One region of the Limosilactobacillus walteri genome, then DNA from elsewhere that is predicted to be linked to it. Evidence: a T-box and tRNA genes for the amino acid it is inferred to sense, from the RefSeq annotation. Region 1 holds a T-box; the other holds one or more tRNA genes.
What was found. The T-box of region 1 lies ahead of leuS (leucine--tRNA ligase). A T-box ahead of a tRNA ligase gene usually reads a tRNA of that ligase, here a tRNA-Leu.

Region 1 (4,438 bases):
TTAGCCGATAAGATTGGCTTTAAACCTACAATGCTCGTGGGAATGATTATGATTATCGCGGGATGGACTGCCGGTTTATTAGTTCTGGACCGCTTGAGCCTTTGGGGGATGATCCTTTGTGCGATGGTTATTGAAGGGGGAAATGCCTTTGTAATGATGCCAGCGGTTACCCTTGGTGCAAATGCCTTACCAGACAAACTCGTGCCTCATGGTACTGCTGTAATTACTACTGTTCGACAGGTACTGGGTTCAGCAGGCGTAACAATTTCGACGCTTATTCTCACTGTTGCGACAGCAAATGCGTTACAAAGCGGAATGACAGCTCAATTAGCAGCCTTACATGGTTACCGGTTAGTATTTATCGGAATGATAATCGTTGAATTATTCGGCTTAGTATTAGCATTTCTTTTGAAAAACACAAAAAAACAAAGTGAAAATTAGGTAAAATATGTATATTCTTAACTGAAGGACTGAGCTAGCCTCGGTTCTTTTTTATATAAAGCAAAGGAATGAAAAATAATGACAAAACGACCGCAATGGGCAGAAAAAACGCCAGAAATGCAAAATTATTATGATAATTATTGGGGATTCCCAGTTCATGATGATTACCTTCTTTTTGAAATGCTTTCGTTAGAATTATTTCAAGCAGGTTTGACTTGGCAAACGATCTGGCACCGGCGATTAGCATTTGAAGATGCTTTTTTAGGCTTTAATGTTGAAAAGGTCGCTGCTATGACTGAGAAGGATGTCGAGCGGTTGTGTGCTAATGCTAAGATTATCCGTAACCGTCGTAAAATTTTAGCAGTAATTAATAATGCACGGGTGATCTGCCAGCTGAGAGAAAATGGAACCACCTTTAACGATTACATTTGGCAGTTCATGAATGGAAAAGCGGAACGGTTAATTTTAAGTGCCGGCGAAGATTTGCCAGCCCAAACGCCAGCATCGCAGCGGTTATCAAAACAAATGCGCAACGATGGTTTTAAATTTGTTGGTCCTACAATTATTTATTCATTTATGACAGCTGTAGGGATGGTAAATGCTCGCTTGGAATAGGAATATTAGGATTATCATTGATTGTTGGCTGGAAACTATGCTAAGATTATTCTCGTTATGAAGCAATTCCCGATAGGATTCACGTCTGAACGTGAAGATGCCTTGTAACCGCAACTACAAACTGTTGAAAGTTTCAATAGAATATGGGGGAATTATAAGATGGCAGAACGACATTTATTTACATCCGAATCAGTTTCTGAAGGACATCCAGACAAGATTGCTGACCAAATTAGTGATGCAATTTTGGATGCATTGCTCGAAAAGGACCCAGACTCACGGGTTGCTGTTGAGACGTCAGTTACTACCGGATTAGTATTAGTTTTTGGTGAAGTTTCAACTAAGGCTTATGTTAATATCCAAAAGATCGTGCGTGATACGATTAGAAAAATTGGCTATACTGATGGTAAGTATGGGTTTGATGCTGATAACTGTGCAGTTATTACAGCGATTGATGAACAGTCACCTGATATTGCGCAGGGGGTTGATGACTCCTTAGAGACACGTGAAGGGGATGCTGATCCGCTTGACCAGATTGGTGCTGGTGACCAAGGATTGATGTTTGGTTACGCAACTGATGAGACACCCGAATATATGCCGCTTACATTAGTCTTGAGCCATAAGTTAATGCGTAAGATTGCGCAATTACGTAAAGACGGAGTTATCTCATACCTTCGTCCAGATGCCAAGGCTGAAGTTACCGTTGAATATGACGAAAATGATAAGCCGCTTCGTGTTGACACTATTGTGTTAAGTACCCAGCATGACCCAGAAGTTTCCCTTGATCAAATCAAGCAAGACGTTAAGGAACAAGTTATTAAAGCGGTAATTCCTGCTAAATACCTTGACGATAAGACAAAGTACTTTATTAATCCGACTGGCCGTTTTGTAATCGGTGGTCCGCAAGGAGATGCGGGATTGACTGGTCGTAAGATTATTGTTGATACTTATGGAGGAGCCGCTCACCATGGTGGTGGTGCTTTCTCTGGTAAGGATGCGACCAAGGTTGACCGTTCTGCTAGTTATGCTGCTCGCTATATTGCAAAGAATATTGTGGCAGCAGGTTATGCTAAAAAAGCTGAAATCCAGGTTGCCTATGCAATTGGGGTAGCAGAACCGGTATCAATCATGATTAACACTTACGGTACTGGTACACGGACTGAAGAAGAATTGATTGCGGCCGTGCGGAAAGTATTTGATTTACGGCCAGCAGGAATTATTGAAATGCTTGACTTAAAACGGCCAATTTACAAACAAACGGCTGCCTATGGTCACTTTGGCCGGACTGATATTGATTTACCTTGGGAACAACTTGACAAGGTTGACGAACTAAAGGCAATTTTAGGCTAAATTAAATCTTATACTTGCAATCACTGATAGTGGTTGTTACAATAAGCGTTAAATATTTGATCGTAATAGAAATATTAGTTTTTGATATGGCCTTCAGAGATCCTGTGGTGCTGAGAACAGGAGACCTGTCATTAACGAACTCATCTAGGTGATTACTGCCGAAGTTAGTAAGCAGTGACGTTTACCGCGTTAAGGTACTAAGCGCCATGATTACCATGGAAAACGGGTGGTACCGCGGATAGATTTCGTCTCGTAGATTTTTCTACGGGACTTTTTTATTACGATTATTAAACTACAAAAATGAGGAGCGAGATAGATGGCTTACGATCATACAGCGATTGAGAAAAAATGGCAAAAATTCTGGAAAAAGAACGAAACGTTTAAGGCAGACCTTAATAAAGACCAGAAAAAATATTATGCCCTAGACATGTTCCCTTATCCATCTGGTCAAGGACTTCACGTTGGTCACCCAGAAGGATATACCGCAACTGATGTAATGTCACGAATGAAACGGATGCAAGGATTTAATGTTCTCCACCCAATGGGCTGGGACGCATTTGGTCTTCCTGCTGAACAGTATGCATTGAAAACTGGTCACAACCCTAAAGACTTTACTAACAAGAATGTTGATCATTTTCGGGATCAAATTCAATCACTTGGTTTTTCATATGATTGGGATCGTGAAGTTAATACAACTGATCCAAACTTCTATAAGTGGACTCAATGGATCTTTGAACAACTTTATAAAAAGGGCCTGGCTTATGAAAGTGAGATTATGGTCAACTGGGCACCTGACTTTATGGGGGGAACAGTGGTAGCCAATGAAGAGGTTGAAGACGGTAAGACGAAGCGAGGCGGATACCCAGTATACCGTAAGCCAATGCGACAATGGGTATTGAAAATCACAGCTTATGCAGACCGCTTGATTGATGACCTTGACCTTGTTGACTGGCCTGAAAGCGTTAAGGAAATGCAACGCAATTGGATTGGCCGTTCAGAAGGTGCTTCCGTTTACTTCCCTGTTGTCGGCGATGAAGATACGAAGATTGAAGTATTTACTACTCGTGCAGATACGTTGTTTGGTGCTTCTTATGTTGTTCTCGCGCCAGAACAAGAGTTGGTTGACCAATTAACAACACCAGAGCATCAAGTAGAAGTTGAAAAGTACAAGGAAGAAGCTTCCCGGCGGTCTGATCTTGAACGGACTGATTTAAATAAGGATAAGACAGGGGTATTTACTGGTTCTTACGTTATTAATCCAGTTAATGGTGAAAAATTACCAATCTGGATTAGTGATTATGTTCTCGCGTCATATGGGACAGGTGCTGTAATGGCTGTCCCATCAGGTGACCAACGTGACTATGACTTTGCGAAAAAATTTGATTTGCCGATTAAGCCGATTATTGAAGGTGCTGACATTTCAGAAGGTGCCTTTAGTGGTGATGGCAAACATATTAACTCCGGCTTCCTTGATGGTCTAAATAATGCTGACGCTAAGCAAAAGATGATTGACTGGCTAGAAGAACATGATGCCGGTCATAAGAAGGTTAATTACCGCCTTCGTGACTGGATCTTCAGTCGTCAACGCTACTGGGGTGAACCAATTCCGGTCATCCACTGGGATGATGGAACAACTTCATTAGTTCCTGAAGATGAACTTCCGCTTAAATTGCCAAATACCGATAATATTGAGCCTTCTGGAACTGGTGAAAGTCCATTGGCAAATGTTGAAGATTGGGTTAACGTATACGATGAAAACGGGCGGCATGGTTTACGTGAAACTAATACGATGCCACAATGGGCTGGTTCATCTTGGTACTGGCTTCGGTACACCGACCCTCACAATGACAAAGAATTTGCCTCCAAAGAAGCCCTTGATTACTGGTCACCAGTTGATCTCTACGTCGGTGGTGCAGAACACGCTGTCCTTCACTTGCTATACGCTCGATTCTGGCATAAAGTTCTTTATGACCTTGGTCTTGTGCCAACGAAGGAACCATTTATGAAACTTGTTAACCAAGGGATGATTTTGGGC
Region 2 (4,438 bases), on a different contig from region 1:
GTTTACCAGCTCGCTTCAGAAACTAAATTCGTACCAGATCTTAGCCTTTAACCGGGGTGAAAAGGAAAGCGTAATTAACGTAAAGATAACAGTCGATGATATGCCGGTAATGAATTACCTTCATTTTCGATTGATTAAGACAAGCAAGCAAAATGAAGCGACAGCCTTTATTGAAGAGGCATATAAGGATGCATATAAACGTTTCTTAGGTCCAGCAATCGAACGGGAACTTCGTCGGCAATTAACGGAAAGTGCTGACGAGCAAGCAATTAAAGTATTTGGTGAAAACCTTTACCACCTTTTGATGCAGGCTCCGATTAAAGGAAAAGTCGTTTTGGGCTTTGACCCGGCCTATCGGACAGGGTGTAAGCTAGCGGTGCTTGATGAAAATGGTAAATTCTTAACCAAAGCTGTTATTTATCCCCATAAACCCGCGCCGGAAAAACAACGGGCAACGGCAGAAAGCGAATTTATTGAACTGCTTGAGAAGTACAATGTTGAGATGATTGCAATCGGCAACGGAACAGCTAGTCGTGAATCGGAACAATTCGTTGCGGAGGCGCTAAAAAAGGTTAAACGGCCAATCTATTATGTAATCGTGAATGAAGCAGGGGCCTCGGTTTATTCTGCCAGCAAGGAAGCCCGTGATGAGTTTCCAGACTTGCATGTTGAACAACGGAGTGCGATTAGTATTGGTCGCCGTTTGCAGGACCCGCTAGCAGAATTAGTGAAGATTGACCCGCAAGCTGTTGGTGTCGGACAATACCAACATGATTTGCCGAAGAAGGAGCTTAGCGGTGAACTAGAGACAATTGTCGAACGCGCGGTTAACCGGGTCGGTGTTAACTTAAATACGGCAAGCTACCAGTTATTGACCCGAATTTCAGGGCTTAATAAGACGATTGCTAAGAACATTGTGACTTACCGGGATGAAAATGGCCGCTACACTAATCGGACCCAGCTGAAAAAGGTTCCGCGCTTAGGACCTAAGGCATACCAGCAATCGGTTGGTTTTCTACGGATTATTGGTGGCGAAAATCCGCTTGATAATACCGATGTCCATCCCGAGAGTTATGAAGTTGCCCGTCAAATTATCGAATCTGCGGGAATTAACCTTGCTGATTTGGGAACACCAGCAGCTGAAAAGAAGTTAAAAGCAATTGACATTAGCCAGTTTACTAACGACCAGGTTGGGGCGGAAACAGTTAAGGATATTATTGCTTCCCTGCAAAAGCCAGGACGCGATCTGCGAGATTCAATGCCCGCACCATTGCTTCGCCATGATGTGATGACAATTGAAGATCTTAAGCCGGGGATGAAATTACAAGGAACGGTTCGAAATGTTGTTGATTTTGGCGCATTTGTTGATATCGGTGTTAAACATGATGGCTTGGTTCATGTTTCAAAAATGAGTAAGCAATTTATTCGTGATCCCCGTGCGATTGTTGCGGTTGGTGATATTGTTGATGTGTGGATTGACGATGTTGATTTGCAACGTCAACGAATTCAGTTAACGATGATTGAGCCGGCAGCGGTGGCAAATGAATAACGAAAGGTTGCAACAATTAACCGAGCAGTGGTCACAAGAATACTTTGGGCGTCCTTTTACGCACAGGGTATTTTTTAATCGGCGCTTAACAACAACGGGTGGCCGTTACCATCTAAATGACCATCATATTGATATTAACCCGTTGATGTATACCGAATTTGACTTAGTAAACTTACGGAGCGTGGTCCTTCATGAGTTATGCCATTACCATCTCCACTTACTAGGGAGGGATTATCATCATCGGAGCAAGGATTTCAAACAGTTACTGGCGCAGGTTGGCGGTTCAAGATATGCGCCAGCAACAAGTAAAAGGCGTGTTAATGCAAAAAGAAAGTGGCGTTATCAGTGTACTGGCTGTGGTGTCGAAATAGCACGACAACGGCGTTTTAATACTAACCGATATGTTTGCCGTCGTTGCGGTCATCATTTTATTTTAAAAAATTAAAAAAAGTAGTTGCCAACGAATAGGTATCTTGCTATAATAATATTCGTTGGTTGATATGCGGCCGTGGCGGAACTGGCAGACGCGTAAGATTAAGGATCTTATGGTCGATTATGACCGTGGAGGTTCAAGTCCTCTCGGCCGCACTATTAAAAAGCTTGAGTTTAACGACTCAAGCTTTTTTTGTTTTAAAATTCGTTACTAAAATTTAGTAAAACTTTATCTATCACTCTTGCTATTACATTTATGAAAGCGCTATACTTTAGTTGTTGTAAGTAGTAACGAGGAGGGATTTACTAATGGATGCAGATATCAAATGGCTTGATGACCCGGAAACTTTCCGTGTTAATCAACTGCCAGCGCACAGCGACCACTATTACTATGGTGATTACGATGAGTGGCAGCACCGTAATAGCCGGTTTGTCCAAAGCCTTGATGGTAAGTGGCAGTTTCATTTTGCAAAAAATCCGCAAGAACGGGTAGCTGGCTTTTATGCGACCGATTATGATAGCAGTAGTTTTGACACAATTGAAGTGCCAAGTGAAATTGAGTTAAATGATTACGCGCAAAATAACTATATTAACACCCTAATTCCATGGGAAGGGAAGATTTATCGGCGGCCAGCCTATGCGCTTAGCCCTGATGATGGTCAAGAAGGATCGTTCAGCAATGGAGCGGATAATACGGTTGGCTCCTATATTAAGCACTTTGATCTTGCGCCGTCTTTGCGGGGGAAGCAAATTCGGGTTCGATTTGAAGGGGTTGAACGGGCAATGTACTTGTGGCTAAACGGGCACTTTATTGGTTATGCGGAAGATAGTTTTACCCCGTCTGAATTTGACCTCACCCCATACATTCAAGATGAGGATAATGTGATGGCAGTTGAAGTCTTTAAGCATAGTACTGCTTCGTGGATTGAAGATCAGGATATGTTCCGTTTTTCTGGTATTTTTCGGAGCGTTAATTTACTCGCCCAACCTAGTATTCATGTTGAAGATATGAATATTAAGCCGACTGTTACCGATAATTATCAAGATGGCATTTTTAATGTTGACCTGCAACTTCAAGGGGAAAAAGAAGGGACAGTTAATGTGCGGGTAATTGATGTCGATGGTAATACCCTTGTTAATGAAACCCATCCTGTTAGCGCCACGGTTGAGGTTCGTGACCAGTACTTGGAAAATGTTAATTTGTGGGATAACCATCATCCTTACCTTTACCAATTATTAGTTGAAGTTCGTGATAAGAATGGTGACTTAAGCGAATTAGTTCCTTATCGGTTTGGTTTTCGGCGAATTGAGATTAACAAAGACCATGTCGTTCTCTTAAATGGTGAGCGGTTAATTATCAATGGTGTCAACCGTCATGAATGGGATGCTAAGCGTGGCCGCGCAATTACCATGGAAGACATGACCAGCGACATCGCTACCTTCAAGGAAAATAACATTAATGCTGTTCGGACGTGTCACTATCCCGACCAGATTCCTTGGTATTATATGTGTGATGATAATGGCATCTATATGATGGCCGAGAATAACCTTGAGTCCCATGCTACCTGGCAAAAGATGGGAGCGATTGAGCCATCGTACAATGTTCCCGGTTCAGTTCCGCAATGGCGTGAAGTGGTAGTTGATCGGGCACGAACAAACTATGAGACGTTTAAAAATCACCCATCGATTTTATTCTGGTCCCTCGGTAATGAATCATATGCCGGCGATAATCTTGTAAAAATGAATGAGTTTTACAAGGAACATGATGATAGTCGGCTTGTTCACTATGAAGGTGTTTGCCATACGCCGGAGTATCGTGACCAAATTTCGGATGTGGAAAGCTGGATGTATCTGCCGCCAAAGGAAGTTGAAGAATACTTAAAGAATAATCCAGACAAACCATTTATGGAATGTGAATATATGCATGATATGGGGAACTCTGATGGAGGAATGGGATCATATATCGCCCTTCTTGATAAATACCCCCAATATTTCGGTGGATTTATTTGGGACTTTATCGATCAGGCATTACTTGTTAAAGATCCAGTTAGTGGTCAAGAAGTAATGCGGTATGGTGGCGACTTTGATGACCGCCATTCAGATTATGAGTTTTCAGGCGATGGCTTAATGTTTGCGGACCGGACACCCAAGCCGGCAATGCAGGAGGTAAGGTACTATTATGGCTTACACAAATAAATTAAATGTTATTTATGGCGATGGAACACTGGGCTTAAGCGGCGATGATTTTCACTATATTTTTAGCTATGAACGTGGTGGCCTTGAGTCAATGAAAATAAATGGCAAAGAATGGCTCTATCGCGAACCAATGCCAACTTTTTGGCGGGCCACTACTGACAATGACCGCGGGAACGGCTTCAACATTCGTGCGGCTCAATGGCTAGGTGCGGATGTTTTCCACAAATGTAGCCAAATTCAGCTAACAGTTGATGGGCAAAA

Region 2: it has a tRNA-Leu gene. The T-box ahead of leuS (leucine--tRNA ligase) is inferred to sense a tRNA for this amino acid. The anticodon was not compared.

The regions. Positions count from the first base shown of each region.
Region 1 covers NZ_QORN01000008.1:4,681-9,118, forward strand. The annotation lists gene DTK66_RS02775 (MFS transporter) at 1-441, shown strand, start outside; gene DTK66_RS02780 (DNA-3-methyladenine glycosylase I) at 517-1,056, shown strand; SMK box riboswitch at 1,107-1,218, shown strand; gene metK (methionine adenosyltransferase) at 1,216-2,403, shown strand; T-box leader at 2,454-2,659, shown strand; gene leuS (leucine--tRNA ligase) at 2,720-4,438, shown strand, end outside.
Region 2 covers NZ_QORN01000018.1:38,773-43,210, reverse strand. The annotation lists gene DTK66_RS05095 (Tex family protein) at 1-1,549, shown strand, start outside; gene DTK66_RS05090 (SprT family protein) at 1,542-1,994, shown strand; tRNA gene DTK66_RS05085 (tRNA-Leu) at 2,052-2,137, shown strand; gene DTK66_RS05080 (glycoside hydrolase family 2 TIM barrel-domain containing protein) at 2,291-4,177, shown strand; gene DTK66_RS05075 (beta-galactosidase small subunit) at 4,161-4,438, shown strand, end outside.